2 regions of the Pseudoalteromonas sp. A41-2 genome follow, and region 1 is predicted to be linked to the other one. Evidence: predicted binding sites of a transcription regulator. Region 1 holds the regulator's gene; the other holds the start of a gene.

What was found. Region 1 encodes FliA, which starts transcription of late flagellar genes. Its sites were predicted from a motif close to CTAAAGNTNNNNNNNNNNNNGCCGATA; they were not measured.
Region 2: the regulator FliA is predicted to act here: its motif matches at 3,137-3,163, upstream of IT970_RS01630 (DUF5610 domain-containing protein).

The regions. Positions count from the first base shown of each region.
Region 1 covers NZ_CP065231.1:1,004,179-1,018,558, reverse strand. The annotation lists gene IT970_RS04720 (chemotaxis protein CheW) at 1-684, opposite strand, end outside; gene IT970_RS04715 (ParA family protein) at 687-1,457, opposite strand; gene IT970_RS04710 (flagellar motor protein MotB) at 1,469-2,428, opposite strand; gene IT970_RS04705 (flagellar motor protein) at 2,435-3,199, opposite strand; gene IT970_RS04700 (protein-glutamate methylesterase/protein-glutamine glutaminase) at 3,192-4,328, opposite strand; gene IT970_RS04695 (chemotaxis protein CheA) at 4,404-6,683, opposite strand; gene IT970_RS04690 (protein phosphatase CheZ) at 6,699-7,466, opposite strand; gene cheY (chemotaxis response regulator CheY) at 7,484-7,867, opposite strand; gene IT970_RS04680 (RNA polymerase sigma factor FliA) at 7,907-8,617, opposite strand; gene IT970_RS04675 (MinD/ParA family ATP-binding protein) at 8,644-9,504, opposite strand; gene flhF (flagellar biosynthesis protein FlhF) at 9,497-10,981, opposite strand; gene flhA (flagellar biosynthesis protein FlhA) at 11,002-13,113, opposite strand; gene flhB (flagellar biosynthesis protein FlhB) at 13,185-14,315, opposite strand; gene fliR (flagellar biosynthetic protein FliR) at 14,325-14,380, opposite strand, start outside.
Region 2 covers NZ_CP065231.1:316,516-334,901, reverse strand. The annotation lists rRNA gene IT970_RS01645 (16S ribosomal RNA) at 1-57, opposite strand, end outside; gene IT970_RS01640 (RNA recognition motif domain-containing protein) at 689-1,168, shown strand; gene murI (glutamate racemase) at 1,131-1,925, opposite strand; gene IT970_RS01630 (DUF5610 domain-containing protein) at 1,992-3,107, opposite strand; gene trmA (tRNA (uridine(54)-C5)-methyltransferase TrmA) at 3,272-4,369, shown strand; gene IT970_RS01620 (DUF523 domain-containing protein) at 4,371-4,826, opposite strand; gene IT970_RS01615 (thiol:disulfide interchange protein DsbA/DsbL) at 4,886-5,524, opposite strand; gene IT970_RS01610 (thiol:disulfide interchange protein DsbA/DsbL) at 5,544-6,167, opposite strand; gene IT970_RS01605 (serine/threonine protein kinase) at 6,200-7,174, opposite strand; gene ccoG (cytochrome c oxidase accessory protein CcoG) at 7,241-8,671, opposite strand; gene IT970_RS01595 (hypothetical protein) at 8,953-9,312, shown strand; gene IT970_RS01590 (hypothetical protein) at 9,312-9,515, shown strand; gene IT970_RS01585 (UPF0149 family protein) at 9,512-10,126, opposite strand; gene IT970_RS01580 (type II secretion system protein N) at 10,150-10,908, opposite strand; gene gspM (type II secretion system protein GspM) at 10,912-11,385, opposite strand; gene gspL (type II secretion system protein GspL) at 11,382-12,593, opposite strand; gene gspK (type II secretion system minor pseudopilin GspK) at 12,590-13,582, opposite strand; gene gspJ (type II secretion system minor pseudopilin GspJ) at 13,579-14,196, opposite strand; gene gspI (type II secretion system minor pseudopilin GspI) at 14,196-14,570, opposite strand; gene IT970_RS01550 (prepilin-type N-terminal cleavage/methylation domain-containing protein) at 14,570-15,169, opposite strand; gene gspG (type II secretion system major pseudopilin GspG) at 15,222-15,644, opposite strand; gene gspF (type II secretion system inner membrane protein GspF) at 15,720-16,955, opposite strand; gene gspE (type II secretion system ATPase GspE) at 16,958-18,386, opposite strand, start outside.

The sequences.
Region 1 (14,380 bases):
GGCACACATTTTTTCTTTGATAACCCCAGCAAGCCAAGGCCGCTTACCTGATTTTGCTCGCCATTTTACATCTTCTTTGCGAAGCGTAATATTATTTACGAGCTTTTCAGCCAACAATCCCCATTGGCTATCACCTAAGGTGATTAAATACTGATAATCTAGTGATTGTTCTAGCTTTTCATTATACTTTTCTGGCATAACCCAGCGAGCGGTGTCTACCACATTCAGTTTTTCATCGCGGTTAAGCATGACCCCTTTAAACCACTTAGGCTTACCAAATAATTGGTTTACCTCTGCAAGTTGATGGATACCGCCTAATGCTTTTAACGGCACTGCAAGGGTTAACCCTGCCACCTCAAAAAATAAAGCCTGAAACTCACCATCAAAATAGTCTTCTTGACGTTCAGATGACGTTTTAGCTGCAATGTCATTGCTAGATTTCTCGACTATATCTTTGATATTAGCTTGGTTCTCGGTTTTCTCAAGCTCTTTAGTCGGTTCAACTAGGGGTATTTCGGGTTCAGGTGCCGCTTCTGGCGGAGCAATATCTACTTTTGGTTGTTTTACTTGCTCCAGTAATTTTGCAACAGGCTCTAGATTTTGTTCAGCAGGTTCATCTTCGCACAGCAAGGCACCCAAGTATTGGGTCATCACTTTTTCATTGGCAAATAAATGCTTACTCATCGTTAACCTTGTGCAATTAAGAAATCAAGTAACGCGCGATATGCAAAAACCCCGCGTGAACGCGGGCAAAATTGAATCGGCACTTGTTGTGCCAAACTCGCATCTCTAAATTTTGTATCCACCGGCACTACACCAGACCACACTTTGTCTTTGTAATTATCCTGCAACGTTTTATAGGCTTCAAGGGATGCTTTAGTCCGCTTGTCGTACATAGTAGGGATAATTGTATATTGGTATTGTTTCGACTGTGAAGTTTGCATTAACTCCATAGTACGCATCATTCTATCAAGCCCTTTCAATGCCAAGAATTCAGTTTGCACAGGAACCAAAATACGCTCACTGGCAGCTAATGCATTAACCATCAGCACCCCAAGGACTGGCGGGCAGTCAATGATAGCGTAGTCATAATGCTCACTAATTTTAGCCAGTGCTTTTTTTAAAATAAGGCCCATGCCATTTTTGTTGCCCATGCTTCTATCAAGCGTTGCTATGGCCATGGTCGCGGGCATTATATCAAGGTTTTCAAGCGTTGAAGGGCACAGCGCCTGTAAAATTTCTTCACTTGCCATACTATTGCCGCGGGCAAAAATATCATAAACACTGACTTCCAGCTCTTCTGAATCAATGCCAAAATAATAAGTAAGTGACGCATGCGGATCGGTGTCTATGAGTAAAACGCGCTTTCCTTGTAATGCTAGAATACCAGCAAGACTAACAGCTGTTGTTGTCTTCCCTACTCCACCTTTTTGATTCGCTACTGTCCAAATTTTCACATCACACCTTATTATTGTTCATTGCGCGTGGTAATTCGAATCCCACCATGGGGTAATTGAATCACTTTAATGGTGTTATCATTGCTTGGCAACTCAATTTCAGCAGGCTCTTCAGGTGCGACATCCATTGGTTGATCATTATTCTGCTTTGGCTCTGGCGGTAAACCGTATTTAGATAATGCCACCACGACTTTACGATTTTCGGCTCGACCTTGTGCTGTATCATTACTGGCAAACGGTGAATACTGGCCATACCCTTCAATTGCCATTCGTGCAGGGTTAATTCCTAAACTTTCAAGCTCAACAAGTATAGACGTGGCACGTGCAACAGATAACTCCCAGTTAGAACGAAACATTTCATTACGGATACCTTCATTATCCGTGTAGCCTCTAACGCGAATATAGTTATCAACAGGGGCAATAATCTCTTTAACTAGAGCAACCACTTCCTTTGCTCGTTGTTGTGCAACTGCGCTACCCGATGAAAATAACATGCCTGAGCTCAATTCTATGATAAGCCAATCTTGATGAAGCTCTAAACTAGCCTCACCATCCCGAATTTCATCGATTAATGCCGATTGTAACTTGGTAAGCAAGCTATCAAGGGGTTTACCTAAGTGCTTTTTATCTATATTGCTGGTTTCACTTTGACCGTCGAGTAACTCGGGGCCTTGCTCATCTTTACGTATACTTTCACCGTACAAAATGTCGTTTTCAGGGGTCACACGGTCAGTTAAAATACCCGTCCCATTGACGCCTGTGCCTGCCTGCTCCTGTTTTCGAGCTGACTTTTCAAACACCTGCTCAAGCGAATCAGACAAAATTTGAAAATCTTCATTCTTGCTAATAGCGATAGCGTACATAACAACAAAAAAAGCGAACATGATAGTCATGTAGTCCGCATAAGAGACTAACCAGCGCTCTGTGTGCTGGCTTTTTTGAGTGGTATGACGCATACGACGGCGCATCATAAAAACTTACTCACTGACTAAGCTTGGACGTTCGACACGGTACGCCTCAAGTTTAAGTTCAATATTGAGTGGGCTCTCGCCTTGAGCAATCGCAATAATGCCTTCAGCAAGTAATTCGTGATACAGCATTTTTTGTTCAATCTGTTGTTTTAGCTTATTTGCCATTGGCAGGAACAATAAATTAGCTAAACCGACGCCGTAAATCGTCGCAATAAACGCCGTTGCAACGCCTGCGCCTAACTTTTCTGGGTCAGTAATAAATTGCATTGCCTGAATAAGGCCAAGCACGGCCCCTAATATGCCAATTGTGGGGCTATAGCCGCCCATTGCTTCATACACGCGACTGACTTCTAACAGACGTTCGCGTTCAAGCATTAAATCAATCTCTAGCGTATCTCTGAGCTTATTTTCGCCGGCGCCATCAACAAGCAAGCTTAAACCTTTTGCAGCATAGGGGTCTGGGTGCGCAAGCGCTTCAGACTCTAAAACTAAATACCCTTCTTGACGCGCTTTTTGTGACCACCGCTTCACTTGTTCAATCGCGGCGTCCACGTCATGGTAAGGCGGAAAAAACACCCAGTGACTAATTTTCAGCGTTTTAGTAAACACACTGCCTGGTGTTTGCAGCATGACCGCACCTAAAGTTCCGCCAAGTACAATAATTAAGGCAGGACCATTGAACAAAGCACTGACAACCCCTCCCTCAAGCGCGTAGCCGAAGGTTATGGCACAAATAGCAACGATTAATCCAAGAAAAGACAGCTTATCCACAGCCAGTCTCACGTATTAAGCGTGTAGCAACATCATTAAGAGCTAGGTTTTCACTGGCTAAACCCGCATTAGCAACGGCCTGTGGCATACCATAAACCACACTGGTTTTTTCATCTTGTGCCCAAATAGTGGCTCCCACTTGCTTCAGCATGCGAGCACCATCACGACCATCAGCCCCCATACCAGTCAGCACTACCGCTAATACATCACCACCAAATGCTTTTGCAGCACTGGCAAATGTAACATCGACACTGGGTTTATAGGTAATACGCGGACTGTCATCTTCAAACACACGCAGTGTGCGCGCAGAGCCACGTCCCTCTATCAGCATTTGCTGACCACCCGGTGCTAAATACGCAGTGCCAGGCATCAGTCTGTCACCCTGCTGTGCTTCTTTCACATTGATTTTACACAGGCCATTTAAACGTGCAGCAAACGCTGGCGTGAATGCAGCCGGCATATGTTGAATAAGTAATATGGGGTGCGGAAAATTAGCAGGTAGTTGCGTTAATATTGTTTGCAGCGCAACGGGGCCACCTGTCGAGGTGCCAATTGCAACAACTTGGTACTGTTTCCCTGACGCTCTAACATTACTCGACGGCGAAGGCGCTGCGGGAGTTGAACGGCTAAAACTACGATCTGGCTGAACAATGCCGCCAGTTCGCGTGCTAGTTGCAGGTGTCGGGGACGCCGGACGAGGTGAAGTCAAAGGACGTGTAAAACGAGAAATACGGCGACGCCCTATTTCCTTTACTTTATTTTGTAGTAAGGCAATCGCTTCTTCATTGTTTCTTGCAATGTCTTCAAACTTTTTAGGCAAGAAATCAAGCGCCCCCGCGTCCAGTGCATCTAGCGTGGCTGTTGCACCATCTCGGGTTAACGAAGAAAACATTAATATTGGCGTAGGCGTTGCTGCCATAATTTCTTTAACAGCACTAATGCCGTCAAGTACCGGCATTTCAACATCCATTGTAATAACGTCTGGTTTTAGCTCACGCGCTTTATCAACTGCTTCGCGGCCATTTACAGCAAACCCTATTACCTGAATGTCGCTGTCTTGCTCTAATATTTCGCTTACTCTGCGACGAAAAAAGCTTGAATCATCAACAACTAATACTTTGACTGCCATTAGCACTCTCTTGTTATTTATGCCATAAAGTGCAGCATATTAGCTGCACTTTAAAATTATTGAGCCTAACTATTATTAGCCAACGTAATGTTTTAGCATACTTGGTACATCTAAAATCAGTGCAATGCCACCATCAGAAGTGATTGTTGCGCCTGCCATACCTGGTGTACCTTGCAGTAAAGCATCGAGAGGTTTTATCACCACCTCTTCTTGACCAATTAATGAGTCAACGACAAAGCCCACTTGCTTAGTACCAATCTGTACGATAACCACATGACCTTCTGCTTTACGCTCTTGGCGATTGGCTCCTTTCACTAACCAATGTTGTAAATAAAATAATGGAATCGCTTTTTTACGGACAATAATTGTCAGTTGCCCATCGACAACGTTGGTCTTTGTTAAATCAAGATGGAAAATTTCACTCACCCCAGCCAGTGGTAAAGCAAAGGTTTGCTCACCCACAATAACCATCAGAGTCGGCAAGATTGCCAGTGTTAAAGGTACTTTGATCTCAAGTATGGTTCCAACACCTAGCTCAGACTGAATGTTCACAGAGCCATTTAGTTGGGTGATTTTGGTTTTCACCACATCCATACCCACACCACGACCTGAAATATCTGAGATTTCCTCTTTGGTTGAAAAACCAGGTGCAAATATTAAATTATACGCTTCAGTGTCCGATAAACGACTCGCTTGGTCGTGATCGATAACCCCTTTGTTTATTGCTATTTTTTTCAGCTTCTCAGGATCCATACCTGCACCATCATCACGAATGGTGAGCAGAATATGATCGCCTTCTTGCGATGCTGAAAGCGTAACTGTCCCTGTACGAGGCTTACCGGCCGCTTCGCGCACCGCAGGCATCTCGATACCATGGTCAACAGAGTTACGCACTAAGTGAACAAGTGGATCAGCAAGGGCTTCAACTAAGTTTTTATCTAAGTCGGTTTCTTCACCGACTAATAGCAAGTTGATGTCTTTTTTCAAGCTACGTGCTAAATCACGAACAACACGCGGGAAACGACCAAATACTTTCTTAATTGGCTGCATGCGGGTTTTCATTACCGCACCTTGCAAGTCTGCCGTGACGACATCTAGGTTCGAAATGGCTTTCCCCATCGCCTCACTGTTGGTGTTATTTGCAAGGCTCACTAAGCGATTGCGCACCAACACCAACTCACCAACCATGTTCATAATTTGGTCTAACCGTTTAGTGTCGACACGCACGGTTGTTTCAGCTTGGGGAGGCGGCGCTTTTTTCGCCGCAGCAGCTGCCTGTTTCTCAGGCGCTTTTTCAGTTGGCGCAGGCTTACTCGTTGCAGGTTGTGGCGCAGGTTTAGCAGGCTCAACCTTTGCAGCCACTGGGGCCGCAGGTTTTGCTGGCTCAACTTTGGTTGTTTCTGGCGTTTGAGGCTTATCTGTCTCTAATGATTGCGGCGCACTGCCTTTGCCATGTAATTCATCAAGTAATGCTTCAAACTCATCATCACTAATTTCATCATCAGAGCCTTCATTGCTGACTGCAGGGGGGCTTTGCTCGACCGGAGCGCTTGGCTCAACGGGAGCTTGGCTGGTAATTTTGTCGGCTTTTACTTCACCAAAGCTGCCAACGCCGTGAAGCTCATCTAATAAGCTGTCAAACTCATCATCGGTAATATCATCGCTGTCACTGCTCATGGTGTCTGATGTGATTGATGCAGGCCCTTGGCCTTTACCGTGCAACTCATCGAGCAAGCTTTCGAATTCATCTTCAGTAATTTCATCTATGTTTTGTGGTTGAGCTTGGGTATCACCCAATCCCCCATCAAATAACATATCAAATGCAAACGGATCGTCGTCATCAATATTACTAGAGACATCAGCAGTAACTTCGGGTGTATCAACAACCGGTTCAGGCTCAACAGTGACTTCTTCTGCTACTTCGTCTGTTACGGTTGTGTCTTCACCAGCGAGCTCTTCTGCTGTTGGTGGTTGACTTAATTTATGTAGGACGTCTAAGAGGGCTTGATCTGCTGGCTCTGGTTGTTCACGATTTTGAATTGTCGCGAACATTTCATTGATTGTATCGAGGGCTTGTAAAATAACATCCATAAGTTCTGGAGTTACACTGCGCACGCCTTGGCGCAACAAATCAAACACATTTTCAGCACCATGACACGCATCAACAAGCTCAGTCATGCTTAAAAAGCCTGCGCCACCTTTTACGGTGTGAAAGCCTCTAAAAATAGCGTTTAGTAAGTCTTTATCATCTGGATTATTTTCAAGCTCGACCAATTGCTCCGACAAAAGCTCTAAAATTTCCCCTGCTTCAACAAGGAAATCCTGTAAAATATCTTCATCGACTTCAAAGCTCATGCAGCTACTCTCCTCTTAGAAGCCCAGACTTGATAATAGGTCATCAACTTCATCTTGTCCTGAAACAACATCATCGCGTGACTCTTTATCAATAATTGGCCCTTCTGGACCTGCCAGCGTATCGCTTTGTGCAGGTGCTTTGTCTATGGCCTGTTTTTCTTGTTTTATTTGACCATCGTCTTGACTGCCGAATACAGTTAAGAGATTGATTAAACTGTCTTCTACTTCGCGCACTAATTCGATAACACGGCGTATTACCTGCCCCGTCAAGTCTTGATAATCTTGCGCCATTAGCACGTTGGTCATCAAGCCTTGTAACTCATCTGTTTTGGTGTGCGAGTTATTCATGAACTTATCTAAGCTGTGGCATAACGTTTTAAATTCACCGAGTTCAATTTCTCGATTCATTAAACGATCCCACGTTGGTTTAATCGTAGCAATTTCATCAGCGAGCTGTTGTGCTATAGGCAAACTCGCTTCCACGGCATCCATCGTTTTATTGGCCGCGCTTTCAGTCATTTCCATGACATAATTCAAGCGCTGCTTTGCATCCGGGATTGCTTCTGTTGTTAAATCTGTGAGTCGAGTATCAAGATCGAAGTTTTTTAGTGCTTCATGAAGTTGTCGTGTCAATTTACCGACTTCAGCAAACAACTCTGATTGTTCTTTTGATGCTGTTTCAAGTATCAGCTTATCAGCTTTCTCTTGTTCACCATTTTCAAGATACTCAACAAGTTGACGAGCTTGCTCTAAACTTATTTGAGGCGCAGCAAGTGCTGACATAAGCCTCTCCCCTTAGATTAACCTAAACGTTCAAACACTTTTTCCAATTTGGTTTTCAGTGTCGCAGCAGTGAATGGTTTGACGATATAGCCATTAACACCCGCTTGAGCAGCAGCAACAATTTGTTCTTTTTTCGCTTCAGCTGTCACCATTAACACGGGGATATGTTTAAGGCTATCATCAGCACGAATTGCGCGTAATAGATCAATACCTTGCATTCCAGGCATATTCCAATCTGTTACAACAAAATCAAACTCTTGATTTTGCAACATCGGCAATGCTGTTGAACCATCATCAGCTTCCTGCACATTGGTAAAACCTAAATCCCTTAACAGGTTTTTAATGATACGTCTCATTGTAGAAAAATCATCAACAACAAGAATTTTCATGTTTTTATCCAAAACATCCTCCGGTGAGGTTTGAACCTTATTTACTTACTACTAATTAATCCAGTCATTGATTTTTGCTTTGAGCTTAATCATCGCCTGACCATGTATTTGACTCACACGCGATTCGCTAACATCGAGTATGTGCCCTATTTCTTTTAAGTTCATTTCATCGTTGTAATACAAAGACAAAACGAGTGCATCTCTTTCTGGTAACGATTGGATAGCCGTCAATAGAGACTGGTTAAACCGTTCATTTTTAACATTATTAAACGGTTTGTCTAGTGCTAAATCATGCCCCATAGGTGTGATGACGTCTTCATCAACGCCTAAATCCTCTATACCCAGTACCTTACTGGAATTTACATCATGTAGAATATGATGGTACTCATCCAGTGTAATATCAAGTTTTTCAGCAACTTCTGTGTCTTTTGGCTCGCGGTTTAAAATACTCTCTAAATCCGAAATCGTTTCAGCGACAAGGCGTGCATTACGGTGAACTGAACGGGGAGCCCAATCACCTCGACGGATTTCATCGAGCATAGCCCCTCGAATTCGAATACCCGCAAATGTTTCAAAACTGGCCCCTTTACTCGCATCAAAATTTTTCGACGCTTCTATAAGGCCAATCATACCTGACTGAATCAAATCATCGAGTTGCACACTGGCAGGTAAACGAGCAATTAGATGACACGCCACTTTTTTAACTAAAGAGGCATGTTTTTCAACAATCGCATTTAAATTCTGTGCTGATTGATATCCCATCGCTTTATTCACCGATGTTGTCATAGTTAACCGTTTACTAGTTTTTCAATAAAAAATTCTAAATGACCTGACGGTTGATTTGGAATTGGCCACTTAACTGCTTTCGTTGCTAATGTTTTAAATGCCACAGCGGCTGGTGAGTTTGGAAATAACTCCACAATCACTTTTTGGCGGCGGGTCGATTTGCGCATATTCTCGTCATACGGAATGGTTGCGACAAGTTCCATAGACACATCTAAGAATCGATCCGTTACTTTTGAGAGTTTAGCAAATAATTCTTGCCCTTCACGCATATTGCGCACCATATTGGCAACTATTTTAAATTTGTAAACGCCATGCTCACGACTTAACACTTTAATTAGGGCGTAAGCGTCGGTAATTGAGGTAGGTTCATCGCACACAACAACAACAACATCTTGTGCTGCACGCGAAAAGCTTAATACCATGTCTGAAATACCCGCAGCGGTATCGACAATTAAAATATCAAACTCAGTATTTAGCTCGCTAAATGCGCGAATAAGCCCCGCATGTTCTGACGGTGTTAACTCAACCATACTTTGCGAGCCCGAAGTCGCTGGCACAATTTTTATACCTGCTGGGCCTTCGACAAGAATTTCATCCAGTTCACACTCACCAGATAAAACATGAGATAAGTTTCTCTCGACACGTAAACCAAGCATTACGTCACAATTTGCCAACCCTAAATCGGCATCTAATACTAATACACGATTTCCCAGCTGACCTAATGCGATCGCGGTATTGAGTGACACATTCGTTTTACCCACACCACCTTTGCCGCCAGTGACAGCGATAACTTTAACGCCACTATTATTATTTTGATTCATTTTGCGCAGGCCGCTTGCTTGATCTAATACTGTGTTAATCATACATCCCTACTGTGTTCGACGCTACTGCTTGACGTCGTGAATGTTGTGCTTTTGCTCGTTTTAAATATAATTGCTCAGCTTTTTTTACTAGTTTTTCTGCATTCGCAACGCGAATATCTTCAGGAACACGCTGACCATTAGTAAGATACCCTATTGGCAAGCGATTTTGAATCGCAATACTAATAATCTCACCTAAACTAAGTGATTCATCTAACTTAGTGAAGATACAACCACTTAGTTGCACTTTTTTAAAGTGGCGAACGGTTTCTTGTAGCACGTTAATTTGCGCTGTTGCACTTAACACTAAATAACTGCGAATGTCGACACGCTGATTGCGCATTAATGTATTAAGTTGCTCAGTTAAGCGTAAGTCGCGTTGACTCATACCCGCAGTGTCTATTAATACTAGACGCTTATTGCGTAAATGGTATAACACTTCAGCTAATTCATTTGCGTCTTTGACTTGTTTCACACCACAGCCAATAATGCGGCCATAAGTGGCTAGCTGCTCATACGCTCCAATACGGTAAGTGTCTGTTGTAATAAGCGCGACTTTATCTGCACCATATTTTTGTGCTCCAAGGGCTGCCAATTTCGCCACGGTGGTGGTTTTGCCCACCCCCGTAGGACCCACTAAAGCGTACACACCGCCTTGACGTAAAATTTCATTATTTGTTGTATGCATTTGGTTTTCAACCATTTGCAATAAGGCTTGCCACGCTTGTTGACGCGAAACGTCATCAGGAATAAAACACGCCATTTGCTCCGCAACATCACGCTCAATGCCCATACCGGCTAGGCGATCAATCATACAAGCACGGGTAGGATCGCGACGCGCCATGTCTTGCTGCATCAAACCAGACACTTGATGTTCAAGTAATTGACGAATGGCATTCATTTCTTCACGCATCGTCGCCATTTCTGAGTGGTTTGCGGGTGCGGCCGTTTTGTGTTCTGCTGGTGAATCTAAATCGTCGAAGCCTGTGTCTAAATCATCATCAAAACCTAGGCTATGTGCTTGTGTTTGCACTCGCGGTGCTGCTTGCTCTTGATAGCGAGGTTTTGCTGAATATTGCGGTTGCTCTTGCGGCGCAAAACTGTGTGCTTTTGGCTGATAATGTTCGCTCGTTTCAATACCAGATTGATTAAACATTGAAGCAAGCTCTGGCGAACGAGGGCGTGGGGCTTGACGCTCTAGTAACGCTTGTAGGCTGTCTGCAACTTGGGCTTGTGGCTCAGGTTTAGCGCGCATAGGTTCTGGTTTTACGAAATTATGCGACTGTTGTGGCGCTGTGTGTGCAGGCACCGGTTTCGCTTCGGCTTTTGGGGCTGCTTTGTCATAATCAACAGCGGCGACAATTTCAACACCATTCGCTAACTTTTTGTTAGACATAATAACCGCATCAACACCTAATTCATCTTTCACTTCTTTCAGTGCGGTGCGCATATCTTTAGCAAAAAAACGTTTAATTTTCATGGTACAACCCCTTTACTATCCTATTGTTGGCCTACTGAGCTGACAATCTTAATCTGTCTTTCGTCTGGTACCTCTTGGTAAGACATTACCCTTAAACCTGGGATGGTGTACTTAACAAAACGAGATAACACAGTGCGTAACATTCCTGACGTTAGTAATATCGAAGGTTCGCCGGCCATTTCTTGGTTTTGATGCGCTTCATTTAATGATTGCTGAAGTCGCTCTGCAAGTCCTGGCTCTATTCCGGCACCTTCGTCACCTGCATTTTGAAGTGACTGATGCAACATCTGTTCCAACTCAGGCGCCAAGGTTATGACAGGGATTTCAGATGACATACCAACCGCATCTTGAACAATCAATCTGCGCAGTGAAATTCGCACTGCAGCCGTTAGTACATCTGGGTCTTGGCTACGTGGGCCATATTCAACAAGGGTCTGAACAATTGAACGCATATCACGAATTGCGACCCCTTCGTTAAGTAAGTTTTGCAGCACTTTTACAACCGTGGTCAATGGTAATACGTCAGGAACCAGTCCCTCGACAAGACGAGGATGACTTTTCGCTAACATATCAAGTAGGTTCTGTACTTCTTCATGGCCTAATAGTAATGCTGCGCTGTTTGTTAATAGCTGGCTAATATGGGTTGCCACGACAGTAGCCGCATCAACCACGGTGTAACCCAATGATTGGGCTTCATCTTTCTGGTCTGGCTTAATCCATACCGCATCGAGTCCAAAAGCAGGATCTTTTGTTTCAACACCTTTGATTGGGCCAAATACTTGCCCTGGGTTTATGGCAAGTTCGTCACCATGCTTAAGCTCACCTTCACCACTGGATACACCCATCATTGTGATACGGTAGGCGTTAGGGTCTAACTCTAAGTTGTCACGGATATGCACGGGCGGTACCAAGAAACCGAGTTCTTGCGAGAGTTTCTTACGCACACCTTTAATACGGTTAAGTAGCTCTCCCCCTTGCGACTGATCAACCAGTGGAATTAAGCGATAACCGACTTCTAAACCAATCACATCTACTTGCTGTACATCATCCCAGCCCAATTCTTTTTGCTCTTGCTTGTTAGCAACACCGGTGCCTGGCGCGCCCCCATTTGCTTCCAATTCAGCTTTTTCTGCTTCTGCTTTAATTTTTTGTTGTTGGGTAAAGTAAGCAAGGTAACCTAACAATGCGCCCAAGCTTAAAAATGCAAGATGAGGCATGCCTGGCACAAGGCCCATGGTGATCAAAATACCTGAAGCGATAAATAACGACTTTTCGTTTCCTAGCTGCGACTTAAACTGATCGCCCATGTTATGCGACTCATTTTGACGCGTCACAACAATCGCAGTACCAATTGAAAGAAGTAATGAAGGTAATTGCGCAACGAGACCATCACCAATGGTTAATAGAGTATATACTTCCATCGCACGGCTGAAGCTTAAGTCATGTTGAATCATGCCGACAAATAAACCACCCACAATATTAATCACAAGGATCACAATACCGGCAATAGCATCACCTTTTACGAATTTACTGGCACCGTCCATTGAGCCATAAAAGTCGGCTTCACGCGTTACTTCTTCACGGCGCTCACGCGCTTGCTCTGCACTAATAAAACCTGCGTTTAAGTCAGCATCAATCGCCATTTGTTTACCTGGCATAGCGTCAAGTGTAAAACGCGCTGACACCTCTGAAATACGCCCTGCACCTTTGGTGATAACCACAAAGTTGATAATAATGAGAATAAGGAACACAACAAGACCAACGGCATAGTTACCGCCGATAACCACCGAGCCGAACGCTTCAATTACTTTACCAGCAGCATCCCCGCCATTATGACCTTCAAGGAGTACTACCCGAGTACTGGCAACATTCAATGCAAGACGCATAATAGTGGCTATTAACAGCACGGCCGGAAACATACCAAACTCAAGGGGCTTCATGGTGTAAACCGTAACGAGTAACACCACCAGCGCAAGCGCGATATTAAACGAAAAAAGAATATCTAAAAGAAAAGGAGGCAGAGGTAAAATAACCATGCCAAGGGCTGCCAGCACCAGTAATGGTGTTCCAAGCCCCTTCGCATACTCTTTTTTATCTTTATTAAGTTGTTGTAATACCGCTTTAAATTCCATAATTCAACAATTTCAAAAAATTGACACTACACGGAATTTGCAATAACTATTCCAAGTTATTAAACGGCTAATTAATATTTATAAGCCTCTGGGATAGGGAGCTTTTTATTAAGTGGAACAGGACGTTTACCACGCCCTTTTTGGAAGCGTTTTAATTGAAATACATAGGCAAGCACTTGCGCTACTGCGGTAAACAGTTGATCAGGTATTTGCTGGCCCACCTCGGTGGTGTGATAAAGCGCACGGGTAAGCATGGGTGATTCAACAATAGGCACATCGTTACCCTTACCCACTTTACGAATTTGCATAGCAAGCTCATCGACCCCTTTAGCAAGTACAATTGGCGCACCTGCTTTGGCGGTATCGTACTTTAGGGCAACCGAATAGTGAGTCGGGTTGGTCACGATAACATCGGCATCTGGCACGTCTTGCATCATACGCCTTTGCGACATTTCACGCTGAGTACGACGAATACGGGCTTTAATTTGTGGATCACCCTCTGAGTTCTTATATTCGTCTTTTACCTCTTGCAAGGTCATTTTAAGCTCTTTGTGATGCTTGTGGCTTTGATAAGGCGCATCTATCGCTGCAATAATAATTAGCGTACAAGTCAGGCCTAAAAACATCCAAGCTAGAATCTCAAGGGCATGAATGAAATTCCCCGGCGCACTTTCAATACTTAGATGTAATATTTCATCAAAAAAGGTATTAATTAAAAATACTGCAAAGCCTGCAACCACCGCAAACTTCAATATCGACTTAACCAGCTCAACGCCTGCTTGGGGACCAAGCATACGTTTAATCCCTTTAGCCGGTGACATTTTGCTGGCTTTAGGCGCTGCAGCTTGCCAACTAAAGTTAAAGCCGCCCAGTAACGTGTTACCGATAAATGCCGCTATTACAATAATGAGAACAAACATCGCCATTGGGAACAACAAGGCATCAGAGACAATACTCCACACTGAAAACATTTTGGTGGTGTCGTAAGTTTCATTACGATTAAGGCTTAATAATCGCCCCATCACATTATATAAGCCCTTGCCAATTTCGGGGCCATACAACAGCAATGAAATAGCCGAAAAAATTAATACGAACATCGTTCCCAACTCTTTAGAGCGGGCAACTTGGCCTTTTTTCTTGGCGTCTTCTATTTTTTTCCCGGTGGGTTCTTCGGTTTTCTCTTGACCTGAATCTTCAGCCATGGCGCGCTCCTAAGGTGTACAGCCAACAAGGCTGCACATTAACTCAACCATTTTTAACCACTGAA
Region 2 (18,386 bases), 690 kb from region 1:
CATGTGTTAGGCCTGCCGCCAGCGTTCAATCTGAGCCATGATCAAACTCTTCAATTAAAAGTTTTTTCTGTCCTTCCCATAAGGGAGCGGACATGCTCAATGAATTCTGAATTTATTTAACATCTTTCGATGTTGAATTGACTGTGCTGAAATAAGTAAACTTATTTCCGTTGGTCACTCAGTTTAAATTGAGACTCTAAATTTGTTTGTCTTACTACCTAAGTAGCTCGACTGTTAGAACTCAATCTGTACGAGTGCCCACACAGATGATTGCTTTATATTGTTAAAGAACAGTGCGACTTCGTCGCTAGGGATGCGTATAATACATCCTTATTTTTTAGAGTCAACACTTAATTTTAAACTTTCTTTCGAAGATTTAAAACCGAAGTTTTACTTAACTCTCTGCTACGTTGCTCAGCGTCTTTCGTTGCTGTCTCCCGTCTCAGTGGGGTCGCATTATAGGGAGATCCAAAAACAGATCAACACTTTTTTTCGATCTTTTTATCGTTCGCTCACAAAGTGAACTAAAATTACCGAAAATAACAAAAACAGTCGCAATTATGGCTGTTTTTTAAGCCAATATTCATAATTTAATGCAAATTTCATTGCTATGTTCATTTAACGCGTTAAGATAGCAAGTTCACAATGTTAAATTAATGTTTATTTCCTGTTTATTGGTAGATCAAAAATGAAATTACCCGATCAAAAATCTTTTCTTTTCTCTGTTATTCTTGCTGTATTAGGGTTTGTTATTGTTAAGTTTGCATTTTCGAGCTTAGCATTAGACCCTGCGTTGCTATTTGGTGCAGGCTTATTAATTGGTGCTTTAGTTATTGCAGCACTCTCATCAACGGCAAGTGAGGAGGCTGAAGTAAAAACAAAAACACTTTATGTTGGCAACCTTCCTTACCGAGCGAATGAAGGTGTTGTACGCGCTTTATTTGAAGAACAAGGTAAAGTCTTTAACGTTCGTTTATTGAAAGATAAAAACACTGGTAAACGTCGTGGTTTTGGTTTTGTTGAAATGGCTGAGGCAGATGCTGACAATGCAATTAATCAATTAAATGATAGTGAGTTCCAACAACGTACTTTAAAAGTACGTGAAGCAAAACAAAAACAAGAGAACGAGTCTAATAGTTTCCGTGAGGAATCTGATCAATCAGCGTAACAAGCTCTACGCTTAATTGCTGGTGACTAATCGGAGCCGTTGCATAATAGTGCAGCGGCTTTTTTTTGTCTGTTGCTAAATTTAATTGCTGCGTTGTAATAATACTACTGACACGATTTGCAATTGCACGGCCTGAGTCAATCAATTTAACGCGTTTGTCGTAATAGTTATTTATTGCATGGGCTAATAAAGGAAAGTGTGTGCATCCGAGTACTAATACATCAATATCATCTGCAATAGCGAGTTCAGCCATTGCTTCGTTGAATTCGGCTTTGAGTAGTTTTTTACTATGAAACAGTGTTTCTGCAATTTCCACCAGCTTAGTCGAAGCGTACAAGCTCACTTTTGTACCTTGACTGTGTGTCAAAATTAACGTCTCGGTGTATTTGCTTTTTGTAGTCGCGGGCGTGGCAAGTAAACCAATGTGCTTCGTATTACTTATGGCACATGCTGGCTTTATAGCAGGCACAACCCCCACAACTTCAATACTTGTATAGTGTCGAATAACGTCTAACGCAGATGTCGATGCTGTATTGCAGGCAATCACTAATATATCAACATGCAACGCATGCGTGTCTATAAAGTGTAATAGCCCTAATAAGCGTTGAATGATTGTTTGCGAAGTTTGCGCACCATAAGGCAGAAAGGCATTATCCATAAAATAGCTATAATCTGCATTCGGGATCAAAGCTTGGATCTGTTCAAGCACAGTTGTCCCACCAATACCTGAATCAAACACCATTATATGGACTGACAAACTACTTACCTCGGATCATGAAAGGCAAGCAGTTTGCCATGTGACTATCTAAAAAGAAAGCGAAGACTAGTTCTGTTCATTGGCTGAACGTAGTGTATTCATTTGCTCGAACATCGCTTTGGTATAATCAACCAATTTACTGACTTCTTCTTTATCTTGATTTAACCATTGCAATATTCCGGCAAGTTGATTTTGCAAACCAATATCACCAGCTTTATTAAAGGCTTCTTTTAAGTCATCGTTAAAAGGGGCGACCTTTTCTGCAACTTCTTTCTCTGGCGTTGGTTTATATTCTTCGTACCCTTTTATAGCTGCAACTGTTTTGGTTTGCTTCAAATCCATCGAAAAACCGACTAGCTGCTCATTACTCAAGTTAAGCTCTTTAGCTTGTTCAAAGGCTTCATCGAGTGAGCCTGAGAAAAATGTTTCGCTAACGCCTTGTAAGTCTTCCATCAACTCGTTAATGGCCTGCTGCTCTTGCTCATTAAGATCGCCATTCACTGACATAGAAAAAGATAAGTCACGTGATTGTGACGATTCACTGACATACGCTTCGTTGTCACCGTTTTTACTGTAGCTACTAGCGGACTTGCTCTCATATGCATCTGCAAAGCTAATACTGACTTCATCACCTTCGGCTGTGGTAAATGTATATTCGGCATTATTACTTAAGCTCACGTACTGTGCTTGGCTAACCGTCACGGCATTAGGTTTAGGATTAAATAAGTCTTCTTCAAGCTCATCAATACCTTTAAAGATACCTTCTTTCGATTTTTCGATACCCTCTTCGATATCGTCATTTAAGATGCCTGATTCTTTAAGTTCATCATAGGCATCATCGATTCCCATTTGTACGCCTTTGCGTGCCTCGCCTAACATGCCTTTTAACTTTTCATCATCAGCGCCATCTGCTTTTGCTTTACGCAGCGCACCACCAACAAAATTGAGTACATTTTTAACGATCTCATCAAAATCAAACAGGGGTTTATCTTTCTTTTCTTCTGCTTTAGGTAAACCAAGTGCTTGTGCAAGTTTATCGTCGAGTACTTTTGCAGCCAGTTCGCGGCCACGTTGTTGATAGCTATCTTGACGATTTTGAATGGTAGGCTGCTGCACAGACTGTTTACCATTGTATTTATTCAAATTTGTATTAGGCATATAGCCTAGGTTGCCAATTTTCATGATCCGACTCCATTTTATGGTTACCTCATTATCGGCCAAAAATCGCATAACTTAAGTTTTTTGTATAAAAAAACGACACTAAAATAAATAACAAAACTAGACAAATCCTCTCTGCTCCCTACAATAGCGCCGACAAATAGCTAAGAGATAAAAGGTAATCAGCCATGGCGGTTATAAAAATTGATACAACTCAATATGATGCACAATTGAGTGAGAAAGAGCAGCGCATCACGTCACAGTTTAGGCGCTTTGGTGTAAACACATTAGAAGTGTTCAGCTCTGATCCAATTCACTACCGTCAACGTGCAGAGTTTAGAGTGTGGCATGAGGGCGACGATTTATTCCACATTATGTTTGATCAGCAAAGCAAAGAGAAAATTCGCGTTGATGAATTTGATCCCGCCGCGCCACTCGTTGGCGAAGTGATGCAGGTGATGATTGAAAATTTAAAAGGGTGTGAGGTACTTCGCCGCAAGTTATTCCAGATTGATTACCTCTCTAGCTTAAGTGGTGAAATTCTTGTTAGTTTGCTTTACCACAAACCTTTAAACGATGAATGGCTAATTGCGATTAAAGAGCTTAAAGCAAAATTAAGCAGCCAGTTTAAAATCGACTTTATTGGTCGTGCACGTAAGCAAAAAGAAGTGATTGGGAACGACTATGTCGTTGAACGATTGAACGTAAATGGTAAAGAACTCATTTATCAGCAAGTAGAAAATAGCTTTACTCAACCAAACGCAAAAGTGAACATTAAAATGCTGGAATGGGCACAAGCGTTGTGTGAGCCCCTTAATAATGATTTGCTAGAGCTGTATTGTGGTAATGGTAACTTTTCAATTGCACTAGCCGGTTCATTTAACCGAGTACTTGCGACTGAGATCTCAAAGTCATCGGTTTATTCTGCACAGTACAATATTGCTCAAAACAAAGTCGATAATTTAGATATCATTCGTATGTCGAGTGAAGAGTTTACACAAGCCATGAAAGGCGAACGTACTTTTTCACGTTTAGACGGTATTGATCTAAACGGCTATAACTGCCAAACAATTTTAGTCGACCCTCCTCGAGCGGGGATGGATACTCTTACCTGTGATTTGGTGGCGAACTACGACAACATTATCTATATCTCTTGTAATCCCGAGACATTAGAACGAGATCTTGATCACCTTTGCAAAACACACGAAGTGAAACGTTTTGCGATTTTTGATCAATTCCCCTATACACATCATATTGAGTCTGGCGTCTTTTTACAGCGTAAATAACTTAAACTTTTGCCAGCGCAGCCAATAGCGCTGGCAATTGTTGTTCACTGAACACCTGTATATTATTGTCACTAAGTAACTTTGCAGTTAAACCCATTCCTCGAATCTTTTGCCCTGTGTGACTTCCATCATAAATATAATTACGTCCACATGACGGACTAGACTCTTTGAGTAGTGCGAACCGAATCCTTTGTTCTTTGCATACACGTAATGCTTGCTGTGCACCCGCTTTAAACTCTGCGGTGACGTCATGCGCATCCTGTGTTAATACTCTACCCTGGCTAATTTCAGCAGGCGCTCTTGGTGTAGGTAGACCACCCGCAACCTCAGGACAAAAAGACACAATACGCCCTTGCTGCTTCAGTGACTCTAATCCAGGATGTAATAAGTTTTGTGATTGACCGTCATAGCGTACCGGCTTTCCTAGTAAACAACTCGACACTAAAAGTTTTTTCATTTCTTCACCAAACAAAAAAGCTCCGCGAGCGGAGCTTTTAAATAATATTTTCGAGTCTCTTACTTAGCTGCTAAGTAATTAATTAGCTCAGCCATGCTTTTTGCATCGGTAATACCTGAGTCTGCACCTAAGATTAAACGATACTTACCATTCACAATAAAGGTTGGTACGCCTTTTAAGGCTCCTTTTTGTTGATAGTACTCTTGGTCGCGTTTCATTTTCGCTGCTATCGTACGTACTGAAAAACTGTTGTAGTACTTTTCAAAATCTTCAGCAGTTACACCTTGCGATACGAAAATATCTTTCATATCTGCAAGCTCATTAATACGCGCACGTTTACCATGAATGTGGTCAAAAATTGCACCAACTAACGCATCGCTATTTGGGAGTACTGTTGCTGTTGCATAACCTTGCGCAAGCACTGTTTGGATCTCAGGATCACGAGGACCAACAAAATTAACGTGATTCTTTTTAAATTTAACGCCGTCTTTAAGCATTGGCTTAAGCTCAGCAACAATTGGCTCGAAGGTATTACAGTGAGGACAGTAGAATGAAAAAAACTCGGTCACTTCAGGCTTTTTAGAAGCTCGCGCATCAATTGTTTCATAATGCTTACCTTCTTCGTATTGCGCCGCACTCGCTGTGGCAACGAAACCTAGCGTCACGGCCACAAATGCAGCTTTAACTAATTTGATCATTATTCAATCACTCCAAAAATTATTGTTCTAATAAAAACTTTACTAACGCATCAAGCTGCTCTTGGCTCTTGATGGTATTTATATTAATTTTATATTTATCATTCACGATAAAAGTCGGCACACCCGTTACCGCCCCCATCTCTGAGTATTTATTCTGTTTGTCTTGCATCGCTTTTTCTGCACTGATCACAGGCATGCTAGCAATTTCAGAGTCAAACACATCGCCGCTAATACCATTTGTCGCCAATAATGCTTTCACGTCTTTAATATTTTGCAGCGGTGCACGTTGAATATGAATGCTATGAAAAATTTGGTCGGCCACTTGCTCACCTTTACCATGTTGCTTTGCAATTAGGTAAGCATAACTTAGGTTACTTTGTGTTTGTTTCGATACACCACCTAAAAAGTTAACGTGATTCTTAACAAACTCAGTGCCTTCAGGCAGCGTTGAGGCCAGTGCTTTCGCCACTGGTTCAAACTTAAAACAGTGTGGACAGTAAAATGAGAAAAACTCAGTTACTTGTGGTGTAGCACTCTTTTTAGTGTTTAGTACTTCGTATTGATTACCTGCTTCAAAGTCAGCTGCCAGTGCTGCAAAAGGTAAACATAGAATGAGTAGACTTAATTTTAATTTTTTGAACATTGTTTTCTCGTCTTTACTTATCTTTTAAAAATTTATGGTAATAATTTTAACGGTGGTTCTTGTAGCGCTGCAAGCTGTTCTTTTAACGCGAGTATTTGCTGCTCCCAGTATTTGTCTTCTGCGAACCATGAAAAGTTCCGTGGGAATGCAGGATCATCCCAACGTTTTGCTAACCACCCCATGTAATGCACCATGCGCATCGCGCGTAATGGCTCAATTAATTTCAGCTGGCTGTGGTCAAAATCACAAAACTCTTCATACGCTGCTACCAAGGTGTCTAACTGTAACAGTTGATTGTTACGATCGCCACTGAGCATCATCCATAAGTCTTGAATTGCAGGACCTTGTCTGCTGTCATCGAGGTCAACAAACATCAGTGCATCACCCGCCCACAAAATATTGCCCGCATGGCAGTCACCATGTAATCGAATTGTCTCTACATTTTTATATTGGGCTGTGGTTTCTTTAATAACCAAATCCAAAATCGTATAAAAAGCATTTTCTAATGACGTTGGCATCAAGTTACTTGCTTGTAACTGAACTTTAGCTGTCTGAAGGTATTCTTCACAACTGATCACTGGGCGATGATTAAATGAAGATGCTTTTGCAACTTGATGCATACGACCAATTAAACGGCCTAATACATCGAGTTGATCTAAGTTATCAACTTCGAAAATACGCCCGCCCACACTGGGAAATAAGGCAAATAAATAGCCATCATGCTCAAAGAGGCTTTTCCCGTCCTTTACTACGGGCGCAACGACGGGAACTTCTGCATCAGCAAGTTCAAAAGCAAACGCATGCTCTTCTAATATTTGTTCTTTGCTCCAACGCTCAGGACGATAGAATTTTACAACGTATCGGTAACCGTCTTCTGCTTTAAACTGATAAACGCGATTTTCATAGCTGTTTAAAGCAAGTAATCCTGACTCAGCATAGATCCCAATACTTTCAACTGCGTCTAAAATTGAATCGGGTGTGAGGTCAACAAAGCTAAATTTACTCATAGTGTCCCATTATATAAAAAAAGCGGGAAAACCCCGCTTTTTATTGTATTTGCTCAGTGTACTGAATTATTGCGCCTTAAAGAAGTTACTAGGCTGCGAAATCTGAATTTCAGGCTGCCCCTCCACCGAAAGTATAAACTCGAATTTTGTCATCGGCTTTTTCAAATCGTACGGATCAACCACTAATGACAAGGGCACGTTATAAGATTCACCTGAGGGCACTGTGAATGTTTGTTTGCCTATATATTCAAAGTTATTTAAGCCTTCCACTGTAATATTAAACGTTTGCTCGTATTGCGCTTTGTTAATCACTTTAAGTGTGTAGGTGTTTTCAACTAAGCCATTAAAGTCAACCCGGTATAGCTGATTACGGTCGCGGATAATATCAAGCTCCATTGGTTTACGCATGGCAATATTTGCCACGAGAGCCCCGGTTAACACAACAAGGATAACAAGATAACCAATCAATTTAGGTCGCAAAGCATGCGTTTTATTTTCAGGGGTTTCTAAGTTTCGCTCTGTGGTATATGAAATGAGCCCACGTGGGTAATTCATTTTATCCATTACACCATCGCAAGCATCAATACAGGCACCACAGTTGATACATTCATATTGCAAACCGTTGCGAATATCTATCCCTGTCGGGCACACTTGTACGCATAAGTTACAATCGATACAGTCACCGAGTCCTAACTCTTTCGGATCTTGTTTACGTGAACGAGGACCACGACTTTCGCCACGAGATTCATCATAACTTACTGTAAAAGTGTCTTTATCAAACATGGCCGACTGAAAACGCGAATAAGGACAGATATGCAAACACATAATTTCACGCATCCACCCTGCATTGCCGTATGTACACACAGCAAATAATGCGATACACCCATAAGAATAGGCTGTGGCATCCAAAGTAAAAACATCCGGAAGTAGCTGGCGTATAGGTGTAAAGTAGCCAACAAAGGTAAACGCTGTATACAGTGAAAACAGCCACCAGCTGCTGTGTTTTGCCGTTTTACGCCAAAACTTATCAAAGTCCATGGGGCGTTGATCTAACTTCTTACGCTGGTTTGCAGTGCCTTCAAACTTTTCTTCGAACCAAATAAAAATAAATGTCCATACAGTTTGCGGACATGTGTAACCACACCAGACTCGGCCATAAAATGTGGTGACGAGGAACAGCGCAAAAGCTGCAAGCATAAGAATAAACGCAAGAATGGTTAAATCTTGTGGCCACAGAGTGAGGCCGAAGATATTAAACTTTTGGCCTACTAAATCGAACAGCACAGCTTGCTGTCCGTGGAAGTTAATCCAAGGTAAAAGCATAAATGCAAGCATGCCAACGAAACCAATTCGTCGCCTTAACAGCTGATGCAAGCCTGTTACTGCTCTTACATAAATTCGATTGCGAGGATTAAATCTATCATCATGGGAAGCGTTTTCCGGTTTTTGGATTTTTACTTCCGTTGGGATGTTTTTAACCTTAATTTGTTTATCCATCAAAATTCCTCAACGCCACTAGGAAATAAACTCAAACTGATGTTTGCAGTTAAATAGGTTATAAAGCCAATACGACAAATTAGAATGCATCTCATTTCGTTCAGAGTTTTCTGAAATTTCCAACCTATCGAAAGTATTATACTCAATCTCTCAAAAATTTCAGGGAATGATCTAAAATATGAACTTTTTAATTATTTCATCGTATATTCTTGCTTTTAAATCAGCCATTTTATTAAACTTGTCCCAATTCCTTCTTTATTTAGATCAAAGTTCTGTGTGCTATGAAAAAATTTATCATTTTAGTACTTATTATTTTAGCATTGTTCACGATTGATCACCCTTTGATCAAAGAACCCAGAGAACGGTTGTTAGGTGATGGGGTGAACGTACTTTCAGATTTTAGCCAAGTTAACCGCAGCCCCGCCGCGAATATGGCGAAGAACACGATTAAGTCACAGCTTAATTTATCGAATTCAGAGCGTGAGTACGTCGAAGAGGCTTTTTTGAATGACGATAAACTGCAAATCTTTCATTTACATTATTGTCGTGAAAAAGATATTAACTTATATTTCTATGGTGAACGCCTAGAACGTGTTTGTAATATTGTTTCGGATGCACTTGAAGAAAGGTTAAATAAATAATGGATTTTTCTGCGCTTAATAAAAAAACCAGCGATTCATTTGCTAAACAGCGCAATATGCTAAAAAAGTTGGCAAAAGGACAGACTATGCATTGTGAAACATGCAAAGGAGTCCTTACCTTAAACCTACAGACTGAACAGCCTGGCAAAGGCATTGTTCGTTGTGCAAAAGGCTGCACAGATATTGTGTTAGAGCTTGCTTAGCCCCAGCCTTCATCATTATAAAGCTGGCTATTTACTGCAACGGCTTCGATTAACTCAGCAAAGCCTGCTGCAAACTCATTCATCACTTCATACTGCTGTTGACATAACAGCCCTTCGGTTAAACCATGCTGATTGGCAATCGATGCTATATCAGCTGAGTCGAGTATAAAGAAACACAAACTTTGCTGTGCTGTCTCAAGTGCTTCTTTTAATTCACTTGCTAGTTGTGGCGCAGCTAACAATTTAGCAATATAGCCCTGCGCCCCAAGCATAAAGCCTTGGCTCCAATGCTGACACTCTTGCATATCAAGGTACGGCTGCTGAGCAGAATTAAATTGCAAACTTACGGGTAAGCTGTATCCGGTTTCAAATACGTGTTCACTGATTTGCTGATATAGCGCCATAAATGCAAACAATACCTGCTCATCCATTTGCCCATCACAACCAGGGACAACTTGCTCAAACCACTGATGAACATCCAATGGCTCGGGCGCACAAATAACGGCAAATAAATAACCGTGTGTTTGTGCTAACGATAGCGCGTCTTTTTGCTCAGCAAGAAAGCGTGCTAATAAGGCGCTTTGCTCTTTTGAAAACTCAGGAATTTGCATAATGCCTTCAATTAAAGTCGTGTTTATAAATTAAGTGGATAGCGTCCTTCGCTATCTGGACGCCCTAAAAACTTCGCAGCGTCATGCACTTCTTTTGGTAGACTGGCTTCTGGTTTTATATACCCTGCCACTTTAAAATCTAAATTGGCTTTTAGTACAGCATCGGCCTCAAGACCTAAGCGATTTTCAGGGTCAACCAAGACAGCTATATCGCCTGATTTACAACTAAGACGGCCGCTCAGTGGGCCAACACTAAACCAGCCATTAAGTCCTTGAACATCGATATTGGGACTGGCAATCTCACCCATTAACGTTTCACAATACGGCTGACCAGAGCTGAACTCATCGAGATCAACAATCACACGCCCTTGTGCACTAATTGGCAATGGCAGTTTTAAGCGCGCCATCGCACGCTCAACGCTCAAACGTAGTGTGGTATTTTTTACCACAACAGCTTGATTGAACAACCCATACGAAAAATCAGCATGGCCCGAAATATCTGTTTTATCACGCGGATCACCAAAGCGCACCGTACCAACGAGTTTGCCCGTCAACAATGACCAGCCAGATAACTTCCACCGTACATTATTAAGTTGCTCACCATCAAAACGTACCTGCATTATGCGACCATCCCAAAGCGAACCACTGGCTTTGCCTAGTTGCAATTGTTTTGGTAAATGCGGTGCAGCTAAATCTAGTGCAATTGCAGCGGGTGTTTTTATAAGCGTAAACACCAAAAAACACATCACAAATACTGTGACTAATAAAATAATTCTTTTCATCGTCTACTTCTCTAGTACCAAACGACTGACACGAACAAAACCAGACTTATCGTCTTTACTAATGTCTAAGTTTTCAATCAGTACACCTTGTGAATTAACTAATTCATCAAGCCACTCAACCAACTTGTTAAACTCGACAGAATCGATAGTTAAACGCAGTGAATTATCATTCGGTTGCATTTTACTGATGGTGATCTGATAACGATTTCGCGTGCTATTCACAATTTGACTTAAGCTGCGGTCATTCGCTACTCGTGCACTGCCACTGGCCTTTAACTTAACAATGCTCTCATCAACCCATGCCAGCAATTCTTGTTGTTTTATCGTGTCTTGTTCTGCTTTTTCAATCGCCGCATTTAACGGCCTAAAGATTCCCATCACAAGGATAAAAATAACAAAAATCACCCCAGCGACGACAACAAGTTGTTGTTCTTGCTCTTTTAATGAACGCCAGTAACTAATTAATTGGTTTTTCATGCCGCACCTCGCAACTTAATTTCACCGACGACAAAATCACCATCATTATTTAGTGAGCCTTGATCAACCGTTAAGCCTCGCTGTTCTAAAATTGCTTTTACTTTTCCAAACGATTGGAAATCTTTACCACGTGCACGAATACGTAACTCGTTGCGGCCTTGGTCATAACGCAAAGTTTCTGGCGTGAAGTCTTTTACTTCACTAAAAATAGTCACTAAGTCATTAGTCAAATCTAAGAAACCAGCGGTACTTCCGCTATCGAGCAATGCGAGTTCATTACGAATTTGACTACGAATCAACTGTGGGCGTACTTTCTTATTAGGAAAAGCGCGCTGATAGTTAGTCACAACTTGTGCCTTCGTTTTCTCAAGTTGAGTATTTAGTTTATATAACTCAAGGGACTTAACCCCCACACTGCATACCAATGCAACCCCTGCGGCAATAGCGGCTTTTTGCCAGTATCCCCACCAAATGGCTGACTTTTTCTTTAATTGATATACACCTTGGCGTAGATTAAAACTAATTTCAGGGAGTTGTTTCGCAAATAAAGCGAGCGGTAAATCATACAGCTCCGTTTTTGCCTCAAGATTAACTGATTCAGGGAACCCGGTGGCTGGACTAAAATGTGCAACATCTGGGTGGCCCATTGCGGTCAAATAACCATCTAGCCAGTCTGTTTCAACAGCTGCAATATGCCAGTGACCTAATTTACATAACCATTGGCCATTGAGTTCAACGGTACGCAGGGTATTTTCATTGTCGACTCGAGGAAGTAATAATGCGTCAGGTAACACTTTAAATACTTCAATATCATGCTCATTGAATGTAGCAAGCCACTGCTCAAACCACTCACGATCGGTCATGGCGATATTAACCGCATGCTTTTCATCTATGAGTGTAGGCTCAGCAATCGCAATAAATAGGTCGTCGACATCACACGCGATATCTTCTTCAAGCATATAGGGCAATGCCTGCTCTAACTTACGACTCCATTTAGTCGGCAATTCAACTGTTTTTAGCTGAATTTGATCACTCGGTAAAAGAGCAACCACTTCACGGGTTTGTGCTTTTTCAGTTAACTCACCTAATTGTGCTGCACTGGCGATTTCGCCGCTCGCAATTATTTCTTGTTCTGTCGGTGAGTAAATTAGCCAACTAAGGCTATCTTGTAATGTTTGACCCGCACGGATCAACAATATTTCTGTCACTGTACGCCTCCAAATTTTCGCGCCAGTATCGTTACTTTACCATTATTGGCATGGAGTAAGGTGGTCATCGAAAAACGCAACTCTGCAAATTCAGCTTGCGTTTGTAGTTTAAAATAATCACTGTTGATGGTGAACAAGTCTTTAACAGCTTCGACGTTTTGTGCGCCTTGTTGATTAACTTGTTCAAAAAATGCGTTCATATCATCAAATCCCTCTTCAGGGCGAGACGATAATACACTTTCTGCGCCTGATAAACTGAGGCCATCAATAAGCGAGCTTAGAATAATGGCACTTTCATTAGGCAAGGTATTTACATTAATCGCTAAAAGTTCACTGTCTGGTATCACACACACAAAGGGCAATACTTTTTCCATCACTAATGGATTGAAGCCTTTAACTAAACGCAACTCTGATGTTGAAGCAAAAAAGCTGTTTGCAGTCATGTAGGGATACTTACGCGATAAGTACTCATCTTCTTCTGCACCTGAGCGATAAGTAATACTGTCTTCATCGAGCCAGTCATAGACGCTGTCAGCCATTGCCTCTTCAGACTCATCTGCGGGTAAGTCTTCAATATTCTCAAGTAAAGCTAACAATGCTTTGTGCGCTGGGTTCGTTTTATTAGCCGAGCCGGTTTGTTGCACAGGTTTTGTGCGTAAAGCATTTAAGTTCAAGCACGCTTGCAAATCCGTAATCGTGCCACTTAACGTGCCATTATCAACAGGGTAAGGAACCCCACCTTGCTGCGCCCAGACTTGCCCTAGATGAATTTTATCAGGGTCATCTTTTTTAGTTTGTTTAATCGCTTTAATCGCTAATTCTTCAGCAGCAAAAGCATACCACTTAGCTTGCTGATGACTTTGTATATTAGTACTACGCTGCACTTGCACCATCAGGTTTGCACTCATTTCGACCGCTAGCATAGCGGCTAATGCGACAATAAATAAAACAATAACAAGTGCGGCACCTTGAGAACGTTTAATCATCATGGCTGAGTACTCACTACACCTTCACCGGGCACTAAAAAGACTCGGCGAATAGGCTCTTGTTCTATTTTTTGAATGGTCACGGCAACAGCCTTCGGTAATGCAGCGACTTGCCACTGCTCTTGCCATTCGTCTTTATCATCAAGAAATTCAAACTTCAGATCTTCAATATCTTCTAGAATAACTTGCGAACGCGGTTCCATATTATCGAGCTGATCAACATATACTCGGTATATGCGCTCTAGGTTATCATCGATAACACGATAACCAACAGCTTGTAACTCAGAGCGCGGCAGCAAGTTTATTGGATTAATCCACCCATCACGCACAAAACCAATGCCATCATATTGACTGTCAAATACATAACGCCCAGCAAGAATGTAACCTTCTTGAAAGTCTCCCGCCTCATTGCGTACTTGACGTTTCGTCATTTGGCTAAAGTCTTGGTCCATAAGACGAAATACCGTTTGAAAGCCATTGAGCTCTGCGATTGTCTCATCTGAGGCTTCTTTAGCCTTGGTGGTTGATTCTAAGATTTGATGAGTCGATAACACCACAAACGCTAAAATGCCCATTGCGACGATAACTTCAAGTAAGGTAAACCCGCGTTGCTTCACTACTTGTCACCTTTGTTTAAATAAGTAACAAGTTCATAAATGGGGTATTCTAGTTTTTCGTCAGCAAACACATTAATAGTGACTTTCACGAAGCTTTTATCTGCCGTAGCAATGACATCTTGACGCCAATACCACTCATAACCAGCCAATGTCTCACTGCCTTTAGTGCCATTTTTGCCCGCCCACTTATCACCTTTTGTTCGCTGCTCAACTATGACATTTTCAGCAACCCATGATGCATATGTTTGCTCTTCAATCGTCGACAAGTGATTGATGTGTTCACCCGTTGCCTGCATTGCAGCAATACCCGCCATGGCACAAATAGCCAAAGCAACCATGACTTCAAGTAAAGTGAAACCCGCTGACTTAGTCATTACTCTGGCTCCATACGAAGTTTAACAGGAGCCATGAACTCGCCTTCGATAAAATACTGCGGTTCACGCTCCTCTTTCAGCTCATACACTAACTGAAAAGCACTGACTTCTCCTGAAGAAAGGATCAGTACCTGTGGAATCTTTAACTTTTTAAGTTCTAATAAACTATCTTCGTCACCGCCGCTCATCAATTCACGCCAGTTCGATTGCTCAAGTAAGTTATCTTGTGCCCATGCCAAATCTTCGAGATTCAAGGTTAATTTAAAATCTTCGTCTACTTTAATAGGCGCAAACAATTTTTCACGATCGAAGGTGACCCACTTTTCACCATCAAACACTAAAAATTCAAATACATTTTGATCTAAATGAAAGCCTAACTCGACCTGATTTAAGATGGCAAATTCAGATGCCATATTAATCGTGGTGTGTAATCTGAGCGCTTGTTTTTCTAATTTTTCTTCTGCACCACCATCAAAACTGTAGGCCACCATTTTAGTGACAAACCCTATCACCACAAGCACCATTAATATTTCGATGAGGCTAAAACCTTTTGCGTGCTTAGCACGCCCAGCCAAACGTAAACGATTAAGGCTTACCATAATAGTAAGCCTTGATGTGTATAAAAGGTAAACATCTGGCTGAGTTTACGCATTATTGCTTTTCTTCATCCCAGTTACCGATGTCATCATCGGTGCCAGCTTCGCCATCTGGACCCATTGAAAAAATATCAATTTTACCAATTTCTCCTGGGCTAATTAGTTGGTACGGGTTGCCCCATGGATCTTCAGGTAACTTTTCAATAAAACCACCATCTGGAAAACGTTTTGGAACCGGCTCGATGCTCGTTTTAGTAACAAGCGCTTCTAGACCCTGTTCTGTGGTTGGATAGGCTTTATTCTTCAGCTTATAAAGGCTTAACGCATCTTCAATTTGTTGAATATCTAGGTGTGCTTTGTCGATCGCTGCCTCTTCTTGTTGGCCCATAATGTTTGGTGCCACAATTGACATAATCATACCGATGATAACCAGTACCACCATGACTTCTAATAATGAGAAACCTGACTGTTTGTTCACAAAAATACCTCTAATTTTCTTCAATAATTTATTATAAAGCGACAGCTACTGGCTGTTGCTCTACCGTTCCCTAATTTAAAGTCCTACTGCCTTATTCATTGCCATAATTGGCTGCAGTATTGCCATAACAATAAACAAGACAATGACCGCCATTGATGCAATCATCGCTGGCTCTAAAAGTTTTAAAGACACGTTGACCATGCTTTCAAACTCACGATCTTGGTTATTTGCTGCTCGCTCAAGCATTTGCTCAAGTTCACCTGACTTTTCGCCACTTGCGATCATGTGCAGCATCATAGGTGGAAAAAGTTTCGTTTGTTGTAAAGCGGCACGAAGGCTCGCCCCTTCACTGACTCGGGTGGCTGCATCTTGCACCGATTTTTTCATTTTCTCATTAACCAATACCCCACCAGAGATACGCATACCTTCGAGTAAGGGAACGGAGCTTGAAGATAAAATACTTAACGTTCGTGCGAATCGAGCGGTATTCACCCCTCTCGCGACTTTACCTATACCAGGCAAGTAAAGTACTTTTTCATCAAACCAGTAACGAATTTTTGGTCGTTTGAGTGCATGCTTAATTCCCACTGAGAGTGCAGTGATAATTATTAAACTAATAAACCAATAATTTTGTACAAAGTTACTGGCTGCCATAACCCACTCTGTCGTCCAAGGAAGTACTTGTTTTGATTTTTCGAATGTTTTTAATATTTTGGGAACCACCGTGCCCAACAACACTGAAACAATTGCGATAGCAAACACAACAAGAATGATTGGATATACCATCGCTTGTGTTATTTGACTACGCATATGCTGACGTTGTTCCGTGTAATCAGCTAAACGATTTAATACTTGATCTAAGTGGCCCGATTTTTCACCGGCAGCCACCATGGCACGATATAAATCATCAAATACATGCGGAAACTCACTCATACCATCTGCGAGTGTGTAGCCTTCAACAACTTTTGAGCGTACAGACATGAGCATACGTTTTAAACGCGGTTTTTCACATTGCTCAGCGACGGCCATTACCGCCCCTTCGACAGGTAATGCTGACTGAATTAAGGTGGCAAGTTGACGAGTAATCAGCGCTAAATCTGAGGTCGATATTTTTGGTTTGAAAAAACCGCTAAATAATGACTTTTTAGCCCCTTTAACTTGCTTTTCACCCTCTGCTGCAGCGACAACCTCTAAAGGCATCAGGCCTTGGTCACGTAATGTTTGACGTATTTGCTTTACCGTATCGGCTTCAAGAATGCCTTTTTTCTCTTTACCTTTACCATCCAGGGCGCGGTACTCAAATGCAGCCATAATTAACCTTCCTCACGCGTTACACGCAAGACTTCTTCTAAGGTTGTACGGCCTGCCAACACACGGCTACAGCCATCTTGACGAATACTTGGGCTACGAGTACGAATGTACTTTTCAACACTTTGTTCGCCTTTACCGCTGTGGATCATTTCACGAATAGCCTCATCAACAACCAGTAATTCATGAATCCCCGTACGGCCACGATAACCATTAAAGTTACACTCTTCACAGCCTACAGCACGGTAAATCGTCGGTGGCTCTGCAGGGTTAACACCTAATAACTGGCACTCTCGCTCGTCGGCGACATGCCCTTCTTTACAGCTATTGCATAAAGTACGCACTAGACGTTGTGATAACACACCCAGCAAAGAAGAAGACAACAGGAAAGGTTCTACTCCCATATCTTCCATACGGGTAATCGCACCCGCAGCGGTATTGGTATGTAAAGTCGACATAACTAAGTGACCCGTTAACGACGCTTGCACACCGATTTGTGCGGTTTCAAGGTCTCGGATCTCCCCCACCATGACGACATCAGGGTCTTGACGTAAAATTGCACGCAATCCCCGCGCAAAGGTCATATCTACTTTGGTGTTTACTTGTGTTTGACCAATCCCCGGTATTTCGTACTCAATCGGGTCTTCAACCGTCAAAATATTACGGTCACGTGAGTTTATTTGACTCATACCCGCATACAAAGTGGTACTTTTACCAGAACCTGTGGGACCAGTTACCAAAATAATACCGTGAGGCTTACTGATGAGATCAGCGAACAATTCGCGATTTCGCTCGGTCATCCCCAAATCTTCAAGATTTAAGCGCGCATTATTTTTATCAAGTAAACGCAGTACAACACGCTCACCAAAACTTGATGGCATCGTTGATACACGTACATCAACAGCACGTCCAGCAATACGTAAACTTATACGCCCATCTTGTGGAATACGCTTTTCTGCAATATCGAGCTTTGCCATAACCTTAATACGTGACACGAGTAAGGATGCAAGTTTACGATTTGGTTTTAAAACTTCTTTTAAGACACCGTCTACCCTAAAGCGAATTACTAACTCTTGCTCAAAGGTTTCAATGTGAATGTCTGAAGCACCCTCTTTAATTGCCTCACTGAGCATGGCATTAATGAGTTTAATAATAGGTGCGTCATCATCCCCTGCGAGTAAGTCTTCTGTTTGCGGTAGTTCATCAGCTAAAGAAAATAAGTCAACTTCATTGCCAATATCTTCCATCATTTGCTGTGTTTCAGAACTATCGCGTTGATAAGAAGCCTCAAGTAACAGCTCAAATTTGTCGTCTGGCAACTGCTCGAGTGAAAAACCACGTCCCGCAATACGACGTACTTCAAGTAAAGCCGTTACGTCTAATTCGCCGCGATAAAAAACAGTCCAATTATCACCATTTTTACTTAGCAAGACA